DNA from 2 places in the Exiguobacterium sp. EA-TM-5 genome. Region 2 is predicted to be linked to the other one. Evidence: riboswitches for the same ligand, from Rfam matches in the RefSeq annotation. Region 2 holds a riboswitch; the other holds the start of a gene.
What was found. A riboswitch is a leader RNA that binds a small molecule or an ion and turns the genes downstream of it on or off. The one in region 2 is predicted to bind S-adenosylmethionine.
Positions count from the first base shown of each region.

Region 1: another riboswitch for S-adenosylmethionine. It lies ahead of ACV3PA_RS06145 (methionine ABC transporter ATP-binding protein); the one in region 2 lies ahead of ACV3PA_RS05165 (methionine ABC transporter ATP-binding protein).

Region 1 covers NZ_CM132670.1:1,184,432-1,191,835, forward strand. Annotated here, with positions in the region: gene ACV3PA_RS06105 (DinB family protein) at 1-248, shown strand, start outside; gene ACV3PA_RS06110 (arsenate reductase family protein) at 283-645, shown strand; gene gcvH (glycine cleavage system protein GcvH) at 710-1,093, shown strand; gene ACV3PA_RS06120 (thioredoxin family protein) at 1,192-1,473, shown strand; gene ACV3PA_RS06125 (class I SAM-dependent methyltransferase) at 2,013-2,651, shown strand; gene ACV3PA_RS06130 (S-ribosylhomocysteine lyase) at 2,655-3,119, shown strand; gene ACV3PA_RS06135 (PLP-dependent cysteine synthase family protein) at 3,116-4,039, shown strand; gene ACV3PA_RS06140 (bifunctional cystathionine gamma-lyase/homocysteine desulfhydrase) at 4,032-5,198, shown strand; SAM riboswitch class I at 5,256-5,360, shown strand; gene ACV3PA_RS06145 (methionine ABC transporter ATP-binding protein) at 5,438-6,460, shown strand; gene ACV3PA_RS06150 (methionine ABC transporter permease) at 6,457-7,122, shown strand; gene ACV3PA_RS06155 (MetQ/NlpA family ABC transporter substrate-binding protein) at 7,155-7,404, shown strand, end outside.
Region 2 covers NZ_CM132670.1:993,296-1,000,699, reverse strand. Annotated here, with positions in the region: gene ACV3PA_RS05190 (phosphodiester glycosidase family protein) at 1-179, opposite strand, end outside; gene ACV3PA_RS05185 (SMP-30/gluconolactonase/LRE family protein) at 346-1,152, shown strand; gene ACV3PA_RS05180 (MBL fold metallo-hydrolase) at 1,278-2,006, shown strand; gene ACV3PA_RS05175 (alpha-glucosidase) at 2,076-3,686, opposite strand; gene ACV3PA_RS05170 (aminotransferase class I/II-fold pyridoxal phosphate-dependent enzyme) at 3,836-5,023, shown strand; SAM riboswitch class I at 5,086-5,190, shown strand; gene ACV3PA_RS05165 (methionine ABC transporter ATP-binding protein) at 5,275-6,288, shown strand; gene ACV3PA_RS05160 (methionine ABC transporter permease) at 6,278-6,943, shown strand; gene ACV3PA_RS05155 (MetQ/NlpA family ABC transporter substrate-binding protein) at 6,971-7,404, shown strand, end outside.

The DNA.
Region 1 (7,404 bases), 190 kb from region 2:
CGGATTTCGATCAGTTCAATCGACTGGCAATCGAGTATGCGCATCATATCGATCCGCTTGCCTTACTGAAGAAAGCGATCAGTGTCCGGCGTGACATCGTCGACCATCTCAACCGTCTGTCTGACGAGGAATTTGCGGCGACCTATGAGAATTTCCGACCGCAAGAATTCGTCGAGTCGTTCGTTGCCCATGACGCCCATCATCAAGATCAGATCGACGGGGCGCTCGCACGCTTGAAGCAGAAGTGATCCATCTGCTACTCTTGAAGGTGAGGTGATGAACATGACAACAACAGTCACGATGTACGGCTATCCGAAATGTAGTACGTGCGTCAAAGCAAAAAAAGCACTCGAACAACACGGTGTCGAAGTCGATTACAAACATATCGTTGAAGAGACACCGTCTGCAGCAACGATTCAGGAGCTCCACCAAAAAAGTGGGGAGCCGTTGAAGAAGTTCTTCAACACGAGCGGTCAATCGTATCGTTCGCAAGGCATCAAGGACAAACTTCCTGCGTTATCAGAAGACGAGCAATACAAGTTGCTCGCAAGTGATGGTATGTTGCTGAAGCGTCCAATCGTTACCGACGGGAAAGACGTTACGATTGGCTTCAAGGAAGAATTGTATCAAGGAAAATGGTATTAAGTTCAGAGTCGATTTTGGTATACTGAACACGTTAGTCCAAATTAGTCCACAGGGGGAATCGGAAATGAGTCAAGTAAAAGACAACTTACGCTATTCGGAAGAACATGAATGGGTCGAAGTATCAGGAAACAAAGCGCGTATCGGAATCACGGATTTCGCGCAACACGAACTCGGGGATATCGTCTTCGTCGAATTACCTGAAGTTGGGGATACAATCTCAGCAAACGAGCCATTCGGTTCAGTCGAGTCGGTCAAGACAGTCTCAGAATTATATGCACCGATCTCTGGTAAAGTCGTTGCGATCAACGAAAACCTTTCGGATTCCCCAGAACTCGTCAACGAGTCACCATTTGAAGGCGCTTGGATGGTCGACATCGAAATCGAAGATGCTTCACAAGTTGAGGCATTGATGGACGCTGCAGCGTACAAATCGATGATCAACGAGTAATACTTAACGAAAAGAGAGTGAACGAGGCGCTTGCGTTTCGTCCGCTCTCTTTTTTTTGTATACTGACGACAGATACCACGAAGAAAGGAGCGACCCCAATGCAAGAGGTCACGACTGTCCCGGAAAACGGGTTATTGTATGTCTATGCACCGATGTGCGGGACATGCGCTATCGCAGAACGAATGCTTGATATCGTCGAAGCTACGGATTCAGGTCAATCGATTCAGAAGGCGAACGGGAATTTTATTCCGGACTTCTTAGAAGAAGCCCGAGTCATGAGCGTACCGGCGTTATTGCGAATCGAAGAAAACCAAGTCGTAGAGCGACTTTATGCTTTCCAGTCCGTCCAAAATGTCTTCGCTTTCTGTCAAGAACGTTAAGAAAAGTCCGACTGGATTTTTCTTTTTGTTAAATTGTCGGAATATTTACAATAATCCGTTGACAACGCAGAAATATGAATGGTATATTCATAACAACTTCTAGAAATGCATTATAGGAAGTCTAGCAGAGATGACCGTTCCATATGCTTCAAGTCTTGAACCCTTTCTCCCATCCTAAGCCGGTGTATTGTTTCCCCTTAAGTCGTCCCCCAAAGACGAAGCGGTGCAATAGACAGGTGGTGGATCGAAAGGACCGATCAGGAAGTGAACGTAAGCTGACGATCATGTCGAACAGGCGCCGTCCTCCACGCGGAAGAGCGAACAATTCCGAATGGAGCTGGGTTTTCCTTCGTAGCATTTCTAACCACATTATTCGTGTTGTCGGTTCGCCGGCAACGCCTTTTTTTTGTTTTCTGGAAGTTTTTCGAGCCGGTCGCTTGCCAGGATAGGATCTCCTTGCTACAATGCGAATAAGGAAAATTACTTTAATTCATATCCGATTACTCGGAATTAACTGGTGAGATGGAGGACGACAAGGCATGACAGTACGTTTTATGGATGTTTTCACAGAATGGGCATCGACGTATGACGAGACAGTAACCGGGCACGATCCGGAGTATAAAGAAGTCTTTCGTCGATACGATGAGATTTTGGATACAGTAGCGGATAAAGCGCAGTCGCCGGTCATTGAATTCGGAGCAGGCACAGGGAACCTGACACAACGTCTTCTGACACGTCACGACGCCGTACTCGCCGTCGAACCAAGCCCGGAGATGCGGGCGATTTTGACGGAGAAGATTCCATCGCTTGATGTACAGGATGGTCACTTCCTCTCGTTCAAAGCGAAGGAAGCAAGCAGTTTCGTCTCCACTTATGCGTTTCATCATCTAACGGATGAGGAAAAGGGAGAAGCAATCGATCTGATGGCGTCGCATTTATCGAAAGACGGAAAAATCGTCTACGCGGATACGATGTTCGTCTCAGAAGAGGCACGCCTGCAAACGATCCGCGAAGCACGCGCTCAAGGGTTTGACGCGTTAGCGGACGATCTCGAACGCGAGTTTTACCCGTTGATTCCAGTCATGGAAGAATTGTTTACAGCACGGGGATTCACTGTTAACTTCACACAATACAATCACTTCGTCTGGCTCGTAGAAGCCGAGAAAATGGGGGAATAAATCATGGCACTTCAAAAAATGAACGTCGAAAGCTTTAACCTGGATCATACGAAAGTCAAAGCACCTTATATCCGCGTCGCAGGATATAAAGAAGGTAAAGTAGACCAAGTCGTCAAATACGATATCCGTTTCACACAACCAAACGTTGAGCAAATGCCGATGCGTGCGATGCACACACTCGAGCACTTACTTGCTGAAAACATCCGCAACTACTCGGATGATGTCATCGATGTCTCGCCAATGGGATGCCAAACAGGTTTCTACATGGCGATGATGAACTTCGACTCGGTCGAAAAAATGAGCGAACTCGTTGAGAAGACGTTAAATGACGTCCTCGCAGCAGAAGAGATTCCAGCGCAAAACGAAGTCCAATGTGGATTTGCAAGCGCACATGACCTCAAAGGAGCGAAGCACTATGCCGAGAAAATGCTTGCCGGTCGTGATGAATGGGACATCGTCTTCGGATGATCGCGAACAACGTCCGCGACCTCGTCGGAAACACACCACTCTACGAGATCACTTCATTCGATTTGCCTGCTGGTACGCGCATTTTGGCGAAGCTCGAATGGATGAACCCTGGGGGCAGCGTCAAAGACCGCCTTGGCATTCAACTCGTTGATGCAGCAATCGAAAACGGACATGTGACACCAGGCGGTACGATCATCGAGCCGACAGCCGGCAATACCGGCATCGGCTTGGCGCTCGCCGCTAAGAAATACGATCTACAAGTCATTTGTGTCGTTCCAGAAAAATTCAGTCAGGAAAAGCAGACGTTGATGCGGGCACTCGGCGCTACCGTCGTCAACACGCCGACTGAACTTGATATGCAAGGGGCAATTGACCGGGCAAAAGAACTCGGTCAGGAAATTCCGAACAGTTACGTTCCGTTACAATTCGAAAACGAAGAGAATCCAGTCACGTATCAGCGGACACTCGGTCCTGAGCTGATTGCAGACTTACCGCACATCGACTGGTTTGTTGCCGGTTGTGGTTCAGGTGGTACGTTTGCAGGAACAGCGGACTTCTTAAAACAACGTCTCGGCACAAAAGCAGCGATCGTCGAACCGGAAGGCTCCGTTTTAAACGGTGGTCCCGCCGGTCCGCACAAGACAGAAGGCATCGGTACAGCAAAATGGCCAAGTCTCGTGCCGCGTGAGCTCGTTGACGAGATTCATACGATTTCTGACCGCGATGCATTTGACGCGGTCCATACACTTGCCGCTCGTGAAGGACTACTCGTCGGTAGTTCAGCAGGTGCAGCGCTCGTTGCTGTCCTTGATATCGCGAAGCGTCACCCCGGCAGTACGATCGTCACGGTCTTCGCAGACAGTGCCGAACGCTACTTAAGCCAACAAATCTTTGAAAAGGTGGACGAAACTCATGCGTAAGAAGACAGCATTGATTCATGGAGGAACAGGTGTCGACCGGGCAACAGGTGCCGTCACACCACCAATCTATCAAACAAGCACATACAAGCAGGATAAAATCGGTCAACTCAAAGACGGATACGAATACTCACGGACAGCGAACCCAACACGGACGAGCATCGAACGTTTGATTGCGGATCTTGAAGGCGGCGCACGTGGTTTTGCGTTCGGTTCTGGTATGGCAGCAATCCATGCCGTCTTCCATTTGCTTGAGTCTGGTGACCACATCGTCATGACAGATGACGTTTACGGTGGAACGTTCCGCTTGATGCAACGCGTCTTACCGAAGTTCAACATCCAAGTGACATTCGTCGATACGACGGATCTTGCAGCAACGGAAGCAGCGATTCAAGACAACACGAAGATCGTCTATGTCGAAACACCGACGAATCCGTTGTTGAAAGTGACAGACATCGAAGCAATCGCAACGATCGCGAAACGTCACGATCTCAAACTCGTCGTCGATAATACGTTCGCAACACCATACCATCAACAACCACTCGCACTTGGTGCAGACATCGTCTTGCACAGTGCGACGAAATACATCGGCGGACACTCGGACGTCGTCGCTGGTCTTGTCGTCGTCAAAGATGATGCGCTCGGCGAAGAACTGCACTTCATCCAAAACTCGACAGGTGGCGTTCTTGGACCGCAAGACAGTTTCTTGCTCGTCCGTGGTCTTCGTACGCTTGGTATTCGGATGGATGCGATCGAAGAAACAGCCCATGATCTCGTTGCGTTCTTACAAGCACAAGACATCGTCTCGAACATCTTCTACCCAGGACTTGCATCGCACCCTGGACATGACATCCAAGCGAAACAAGCGACTGGATTCGGTGGGATGATCAGCTTTGATGTCGGTTCAGCAGCGAACGCAGAAAAACTCGTCGAGGCAACACACTTCTTCACACTCGCTGAGAGTCTTGGCGCCGTTGAGAGTCTGATTTCCGTTCCTGCACGGATGACGCACGCGTCAATCCCAGCAGAGCGTCGGGCAGAACTCGGGATCACAGATGGTCTCGTTCGGATTTCAGTTGGACTTGAGGATGCGGAAGATTTGAAAGAAGACTTAACACGTGCTTTCACGTTCCTCGAAAAAGTTTCTGAAAAAACTGTTTGACAACAAAAATAACCCCTGCTAATATTCAGAATATATTCTACAAACTTAATACCGAAACTCTTATCGAGAGTGGTGGAGGGACTGGCCCGATGAAACCCGGCAACCGCGGATCTAATCCGAAGTGGTGCTAATTCCAGCAGACAAAAGTCTGGGAGATGAGAGCAAATGGTTTTGTGTACTGAAAAGTGCGCGCGTTTGCTCAAAAACGCGCGCACTTTTTTTATTTAGGAGGGACAGTTGTGATTCGTTTACAAGACGTAGGAAAGATTTATCGCTCAAAGCGCGGAGCGGTCGAAGCCGTTGCGAATGTCGACCTGACAATCGAGCGCGGTGAAATTTTTGGAATAATCGGTTATTCCGGAGCAGGGAAATCGACTCTGATTCGCTTGCTTAATATGCTCGAGGCACCAACGAGTGGTTCGATCCAAATCGACGGTGTTGAAATGACATCACTTAAACCAAAAGAATTACGAGGCGTCCGCAAGAATGTCTCGATGGTTTTTCAGCACTTCAACTTACTCTGGTCACGGACTGTTGAAGAAAATATCATGTTCCCACTCGAACTCGGTGGCTTCCCGAAAGCACGCCGCAAAGAACGAGTCGCGGAGTTGATCCAACTTGTTGGTCTGGATGGACGAGAAGGGGCTTACCCGTCACAGTTATCTGGTGGTCAAAAGCAACGTGTCGGTATCGCTCGAGCACTGGCATCGAACCCAGATGTTCTCTTATGTGATGAGGCAACGAGTGCACTCGATCCAAAAACGACGGACTCGATTCTTGAGTTACTCGTCGACATCAATGAAAAACTGAAACTGACGATCGTCTTGATCACACATGAGATGCACGTCATTCAAAAAATCTGTCACCGGGTCGCCGTCATGGAAGCCGGTAAAATCGTTGAGCAAGGACCGGTCGCAGAAGTCTTCCGTCATCCGAAACAAGCGATGACGAAAGAATTCGTCAAACAGTTGACGTCACCGTCAGAAAACGAGTTGACGTTCGCGAAACTCCGCGAACGGTACCCAACCGGTAAAATCGTTCAGTTGACGTTCGTCGGATCGACAGCGGAAAGCCCGATCCTTGCGGAAGTCATGAAAGATTCACCAGTCCTGTTCAATATCATCGGCGGAAACGTTGGTCAATCACAGGAAGGGGCACTCGGTACACTGTTCATTCAGTTGATCGGGGAAACAGAAGCAACACAAGCGGTCATCACGAAGCTTCAAGCCAGTGATGTTGAAGTGGAGGTGGATCACCGATGATTTCATTCTTTGACAACCTAGACTGGGACATGGTGTGGGAAGCGACAGGTAGCACGATCTATATGACGGCAGTCGCAGGTCTCTCGACATTCGTTCTCGGTCTGATCATTGGTTTACTATTATTTGCAACAAACGAAGAATTGTTATTCAAGAACCGGGCGTTCTATTCGATTTTGAGCTTGATTGTCAACGTCTTCCGTTCGATACCGTTCATCATCTTACTGATCTTATTGATTCCATTTACGAAAGCGATTGTCGGTTCGTTCCTCGGACCAACAGCAGCATTACCGGCATTGATTTTTGGTGCCGCACCATTTTACGGTCGGATGGTTGAACTCGCGTTGCGCGAAGTCGATAAAGGTGTCATCGAGGCAGCGGAATCGATGGGGGCGACGAAGTTCCAAATCATCTATAAAGTCTTAATCCCGGAAGCGTTACCTGCTATTGTTTCGGGAATCACGGTCACACTCGTTGCACTTGTCGGTTACACGGCAATGGCCGGAGTAGTCGGCGGAGGTGGACTGGGGGACATGGCCTTCATCGAAGGATTCCAGCGCTCCCAAAACGATGTCATCGTTATTGCGACACTCTTAATCTTAGCGATCGTCTTCGTCATCCAAATTATTGGTGACTTGTTGATTAAAAAAATCGATAAACGTTAATTCAAATTTTATTCATATTGGAGGAATCATTCATGAAAGTTTGGAAAAAATTCGTAGGTACTGCCGCTGTATCCGTTTTAGCAATCAGCCTTGCTGCATGTGGTGAAAAATCATCAGGATCAGGCAGCGATGACAAGACACTCGTCATTGGTGCATCGAACGTACCGCATGCTGAAATCCTTGAACACGTCAAAAAAGAATACGAAGCAAAAGGCTACAAACTTGAGATTCAAAAATTCCAAGATTACGTGCTTCCGAATAAGGCACTCGCTGAAAAAGAAA
Region 2 (7,404 bases):
ACCCAGTAGTTACCGGCATCAGGCTGAACCGTTACATGTCGAAATAACTGTGGTGTACCCGAGAGTGTTTCTGATTTCGTCGTATAGGTTACACCTTTTGAAATCGTTTCTGCCTGAATGGTAGAGACAGATTGAAAAAGACAAAAAGTTGTTAATAAAATACAAATTTTCTTGAACATAACACACCTCCGTTATATATTATGCCTTTTTTAGTAAATAAATGACATAATTAATTTGGAAGAGGTTTATTTTTATTCATAACAGGTATAGAAAGTAGTTCAATCATTCTTTTTTTTATAATCAGCATGTAAAATCAAGCATACATGACCGTAGGAGGCATCTATCATGACCGTATCTGTATTTATTGATGTCGCGTGTAAGACAGGTGAATCTCCTGTCTACGACGCGAAAACAAAACGTTTTTATTTCGTCGATATTCCGAACCAATTACTCTTTTCATATGATCTTGTCACAGAAGCACTCAAACCGTACACGTTACCAAGTGCCATCACATCGATTGCCTTAACGGATGCACCCGATTTATTACGCGTTACGTCAGAACATGGTTTTGGAACGTTCGATCTCCAAGAAAGTCATCTATCTCTTGAACATCAACTATCGTTACCAGATTCTGACCGGATGAATGACGGAAAACTTGACCCGGCTGGTCAATACGTCGCCGGTAGTATTAATGAAGAAGACGGTAAAACCGCTGGATTATTCCGTCTGCGCCACGATGGGTCCGTTGATGTTTTGCACGAAGACTTAACAAACTCCAACGGACTCGTATGGTCAGAGGATGGTAAGACACTTTATCATATCGATACTCCGACGAAAAAAGTTTATGCCTTTGATTACAGTCCAGACGCCCCTCTTTCGAACAAACGCGTCGCTGTTGATCTCGAAGAGGAAGACGGGTTCCCGGATGGCATGACGAAAGACGCGGAAGGTCACGCTTGGATCGCACACTATGCCGGATCTTGCGTCACACGTTGGAATCTTAAGACAGGTGAAAAACTCGCCCATATCGATTTCCCTGTTTCAAATCCAACATGTCCGATCTTCTACGAGGATCGATTACTTGTTACAACAGCTGCGGACGGGGATGATGCACCACATGCTGGTGCCGTTTTTGCTGTAACATTTGAATGATTCGAGAAGAGGAATCTCCTTTTTACGGGGATCCCTCTTTTTCTACACAATTCATCTAGACGTGTCTAAAAAAACAGACGATACTAAAAAAGAAGCCTATCCTAACTTTTCAAGGAGTGAAGCCAATGCGTGTCACGAAGATCGAACGTTTACATCAACTGCAGACGACCCCATCCTTTTTTCCGGTCAACTGCTACCTCTTTGAAGAAGCAGACAGTTTGACATTGATTGATGCAGGTCTCGGTATCAACGCAAAGGCCCTCTATCACTATATTCGAAAGCAAGAAAAACCGCTCGGTGCAATCATCCTGACTCACGCACATGCTGATCATGTTGGATCGCTCGATTTCCTCGCAAACGCCTTTCCACTCGCTGAAGTCTCTATTAGTTACCGCGATGCTGCCCTGCTCAGTGGAGATGAGACGCTACGAGAAGGTGAAACGACACCACTAAAAGGCGGTATTCCGAAGAACATCAAGACACGTCCGGACCGATTGCTTGAAAGTGGTCAACAAATCGGTAGTCTCAGTGTTATTGCTTCACCAGGTCATACGCCGGGTTCCATCTCGCTTTGGCATGAAGGTAGCCGGACATTAGTTGCTGGAGATGCCTTTCAAACGCAAGGAGGTCTGGCGGTCTCCGGAGATGTGCGTTGGCAATTTCCGTTCCCGGCACTTGCAACATGGGATCCGGACGTTGCACTCCGTTCCGCTGATCAATTAACGGAACTGTCTCCAGATATTCTTGCTGTCGGACATGGTCCACTCTTTCTTGGACCGAGTTACGAAATGCGTCAAGCCGTCGATCGGTTCACCCAAGTATTACAGTCAAAAAAATCATCGCCATTCAAGTAAATGGCTTACACTAAAACATCCGCGAACGTGTTATTGACACGTTCGCGGATGTTTTAGTGTTCAAAGGATTCACCTCTGTTCTGTAACAGTGTATTGATAAATCCGTGCCTCATAGGGACGTAGTTTATTTGGAGCATCTGGATAGTTCGATACTAACAATTTTTTCTCCGGTAAGACGAAAGCGGTCTCCATCGGTTCATCATGAACATTGAGGACGATGCGCCATACCTCTCCGTCTAATTCCCGCTCATAAATATAGAGATACGGATCATGGAGTGCTAAGTCTCGATATGTGCCATAGACCATGATCGGATGATTCTTTCGCATCTGAATCAGCGCTCGATAAAAAGCAAGCACGGACGATGGATCCGCTTCTGCTTGCGCGACATTGATGTCCGTATAATTGGGGTTGACCGCTAACCAAGGCTTCCCATTCGTAAATCCTGCTGCATGTGTACCATCCCACTGCATCGGTGTGCGGGAGTTGTCACGCGCAAGTAACTGCATCGAAGAAAGTACGACCTCTGGGTCCTCTCCGCCAGCAACACGCTCCTCGTAGCGATTTCGAAAGGCGACGTCTTGATAGAGCGACGGATCGGAGAAACGAATCCCTGTCATTCCAATCTCCTCTCCCTGGTACACATATGGAATGCCTGGTAACGTATGCAGCATTAAACCGAGTAATTTCGCACTTTCAACGCGGTATCGTTCACTGCCGAATCGCGTCACTTGTCGCGTATGATCATGGTTGTTGAGAAACTGTGAATTAACACCTAATGGGTATAATACGTCGTACCAGCGTTTTTGAACTTCCTTGAATCGCAAAAGATCCATCGACTCCATATCATCTGCGACTTCGAAGTGAAACAGCGTCCGGAGTTCTTCGCGTTCTTCACTGACATATAACAGACCATCTTCTGGACCAACGAACGGAATCTCACCGACCGTGAACAAGTCTTTCCCGGCAAGAACGTTCGCGTGCATCTCTTGTAGAAAATCATGTACACCAGGTTGATTGCCTAAGTACGATAGATCGAATGGATTCGTCACATCTTCGAGTGTCCGCTTCTTAATCAAATTGATGACGTCCATCCGGAAGCCGTCGATGCCTTGAGCAATCCACCAGTTCATCATGTCGTAAATCGCTTGCCTCACAGCCGGATGTTCCCAGTTCAAGTCAGGTTGCTCTTTCGCAAAGGAATGAAAATAGTATTGTCCGCGCTCTTCACTCCACGTCCAGGGACTCTGTGCAAAGTACGAGCGCCAGTTGTTTGGTGGCATGTCTTTCGTTCCATCTTTCCAGATATACCAGTCTTCCTTATCATTGATTCGGTCGCGCGACTGGCGGAACCAGTCGTGCTGGTTACTCGTGTGATTAACGACTAGATCCAAAATGATCTTTAGTCCACGCGCATGTGCCACTGCAATTAATTCCTGTAGATCCCCCATCGTCCCTGCTTTTTCCATGATCTCGTAATAGTCTGCGATATCATAGCCATTATCGACGTCCGGAGAACGGTAACAAGGATTCAACCAGACGACATCGACACCGAGTGACGCGATATAATCAAGCTTATCGATGACACCTCGTAAATCACCGATACCATCTCCGTTCGAATCCTTAAAACTACGCCAGTAGACTTGATAGACGACCGCCTCTTTCCAGTTAGCTCGCTTCATCTCTTCACTCCTCTCCCTATTCTTTATTCCCGCTCCACTTATCTGTACCTGTATATCAGATAATTTTTTTGAATTTCGAAAAAGTTCTTTTCTTTTGACTGAATATTCGTTATCCTTGACGACAATACCACGAAGGAGGCACACATCTTATGAAACATTTCGCTCCATCCATCGCCATTGACCGGCTTCCTGCTCCCGTCTTCGCTGAACTTGCGAATCGGATTGGTGCTGTGAAAGCTGCCGGACACGATGTCATCACACTCGGTCAAGGAACACCCGATCAAACGACGCCCGTACATATTCTCGACGCTTTGAAACAGGCGATCGATGAGCCAACGAACCTTCAATATCCACCGTTTCGTGGACATGATTTTCTAAAACAAGCTGTCGCGCGATTTTACGCAAGCGAATTTGGTGTCACGATCGATCCGGCAACGGAAGTCGCGATTCTTCTCGGTAGTAAGGCAGGAATCGTCGCCTTACCGCAAACGATCGTTAACCCTGGGGAAGGTGTCATCGTTCCGGATCCCGGATACCCGGATTACCTGTCTGGTGCTGCACTTGCCGGTGCATACCCGATCACCTTACCGTTGCTTGAGAAAAACGACTTCTTACCGGATTATGATTTGCTCGATACGACAGACGTTGAGCGTGCCCGGATGTTGTTCCTCAACTATCCGAGTAATCCAACTGGCGCCACGGCAACAGCGGAAGCCTTCGAACAAACGGTCGCTTTCGCGGATGCGAACGATATTTGTGTCGTCCATGACTTAGCATACGGCGGTATCAGCTTCGATGGTCCGACCCGAAGTTTCTTGCAAACAGAAGGCGCAAAAGACGTCGGCATCGAGCTATTTTCGCTCTCAAAACGCTTTAATATGTCCGGCTTCCGGATTGCCTTCGCAATCGGAAATCCGTCTGTCATCTCAAGCATCGAGACGTACCAAGAACATCTCTACGTCAGTGCATTCACACCGATTCAACATGCGGCGACCGTTGCCTTAACGAGCGAACAGACATGCGTCCGCGAGTTAAGTAATCTGTATGAAACTCGCCGCGATGCGTTGTTCGCAAAACTCGATGAAATTGGATGGAGTGGACCACGTCCAGGCGGTTCATTCTTCGTTTGGCTTCCGGTGCCTGAAGGATACACATCCCAAAGCTTCACCGATCACCTGCTTGACGAAGCGCACGTTGCCGTAACCCCGGGATCGTTCTTCGGTGAATACGGAGAAGGTTATGTCCGAATTAGCTTGATTGCTGATGTCGAACGGTTGGAGGAAGCCATTGACCGAATCGGAACGCTCAACCTGTTCCGGACGCCTGTTGCGGAATAATTCTGAAAAAACATTTGACAGATGGGAATCATTTCCGTTAGAGTAAATCCCAACAGCATAACTACTTATCGAGAGCGACCGAGGGATTAGGCCCAACGACGTCCGGCAACCACCTATTAGGAACGGTGCCACATCCTACAGAATGGATTCATTCTGAGAGATAAGTTACGAAATCTTACACTTTCGTCGCTTTTTTCTGGTTGCTCTGCTACTAGGAAAAAGCGACTTTTTTTGTATGAGGAGATGAGCGGATGATTGAATTCAAACACATTACAAAACGGTTCGTCCGAGACCGGACCCCGATTTTTGCATTACGGGATGTCGATTTGACGATTCAAAAAGGAGAGATCTTCGGCATCATCGGTGAATCCGGTGCCGGTAAGAGTACGTTGCTTCGCCTGATCAACGGACTCGAGCATCCAACACAAGGAACGATCAAGGTCGACGGTGTCTCGCTCGGTGGGATGTCTAAAGCGGACTTGCGCCAACTACGACTGCGGACCGGAATGATCTTTCAACACTTCCAATTGATTCAATCACGTAACGTCGCGGATAACATCGCTTTTGCACTCAAGTCAGCTGGTGTGAAACGCGCCGATTTCCCAGAACGGATTCGTGAGCTCGTTTCGCTTGTCGGACTCGAAGGATTTGAAACGAATTTCCCGAGTCAGCTGAGCGGTGGGCAGAAACAGCGCGTCGGGATTGCCCGGGCACTCGCGAACAATCCGACCGTCCTGTTATGTGACGAAGCGACATCTGCCCTTGACCCGGTCACGACGCTGCAGATTTTGGATTTGTTGAAAGATTTGAATGAACGACTCGGTCTAACGATCGTTCTTATCACCCATGAGATCGATGTCGTCAAACAGATTTGCCACCGCGTCGCCGTCATGTCGCAAGGAGAAGTCGTCGAAGTCGCTTCGACCTATGACTTGTTCAGTCAAGCCAAACATCCGGTCACACAACATTACGTCGATACGGCACTACAGATTGAACTGCCGGAACGCATCTTGCAAGCGACACCCGGAAAAATCATCCGTTTACAGTTCACAGGTGAGAAAACTGGTGAGAGTACACTATCAGAAGCCATTCGGCGTTACGATATCTCGGTCAGTATCTTGCACGGGAAGGTCGACTACATTCAAGACGTCGCCTTTGGTGTTCTGATCGTCAGTTTGACGGGATCATCCGACCAAATCGCCCCTGCCCTTGACTGGCTCGCAACTGAACTTCATGCACTCGAGGTGATTCAGGATGTGGCTTGAACGTATTCAAATGATGTTACCCGAGCTCCTGAAAGCACTCGGTGAGACGGCATGGATGGTCGGAATTTCTCTTACATTCGCATTGGTTGTCGGGATTCCGCTCGGGATTATTTTGTTCGTCACCGATCGTGGTCTGTTCTTTCAAAACGTTGCTATCCGACGTGTCCTTGACTTCGTCGTCAACATCGTCCGGTCATTGCCGTTCATCATCTTGCTGGTTGCCCTTATTCCTTTAACGAAACTGTTACTCGATAATACGATTGGTCCGACGGCCGCGTCCGTCAGCCTCAGTGTCGCAGCAATTCCGTTTCTCGCACGACTCGTCGAAACGTCACTGCGTGAGATTCCACCTGGTTTGATCGAAGCCGCTGAAGCCTGTGGCGCAAAACCGTTACGGATCATCGTCAGCGTTCTCTTACCGGAAGCACTCCCAGGGATTATTCAAGGCATCACCCTGACAACGATCAGCCTGATCGGCTTCTCGGCGATGGCTGGCAATGTCGGTGGTGGAGGTGTCGGTGACCTCGCGATCCGATTCGGTTACTATCGCTACGATAATGTCATCATGATCGTCACGATCGTTGTCCTCATCGTCATCGTTCAAAGCATTCAAGCACTTGGCAATCAACTGGCGCGAAAAACAGATAAACGCTAATCATACATACAAAGGGAGAGTGGAATCATGAAAAAACGATATGCCTTTTTAGCCACAGCCTTACTCGGTGCAGGAGTCCTCGCAGGATGCGGAGACAGCAGTGCGGACGAAAAAGACAAGACAATCAAGATTGGCGCGACGAGCGGTCCGTATAGCGACATGGTCAAACAAGCGATTCAGCCGCAACTCGAAAAGAAAGGCTACAAAGTCGAAATCGTCGAGTTCAGTGATTATATCCAACCGAACATCGCACTCGGTAGCGGTAATATCGACGCCAACTTGTTCCAACACTCGATCTATCTCAAGACATTTTCTAAAGAAAAGAACCTCGACTTAAAAGGCTTGATCACTGTTCCGACGGCACCGATGGGACTGTACAGTAAGACAGTGAAGACCCTCGAAGATGTCAAGACGGGCGCTGAAGTCGCAACGCCGAACGATCCGACGAACCAAGCACGTGC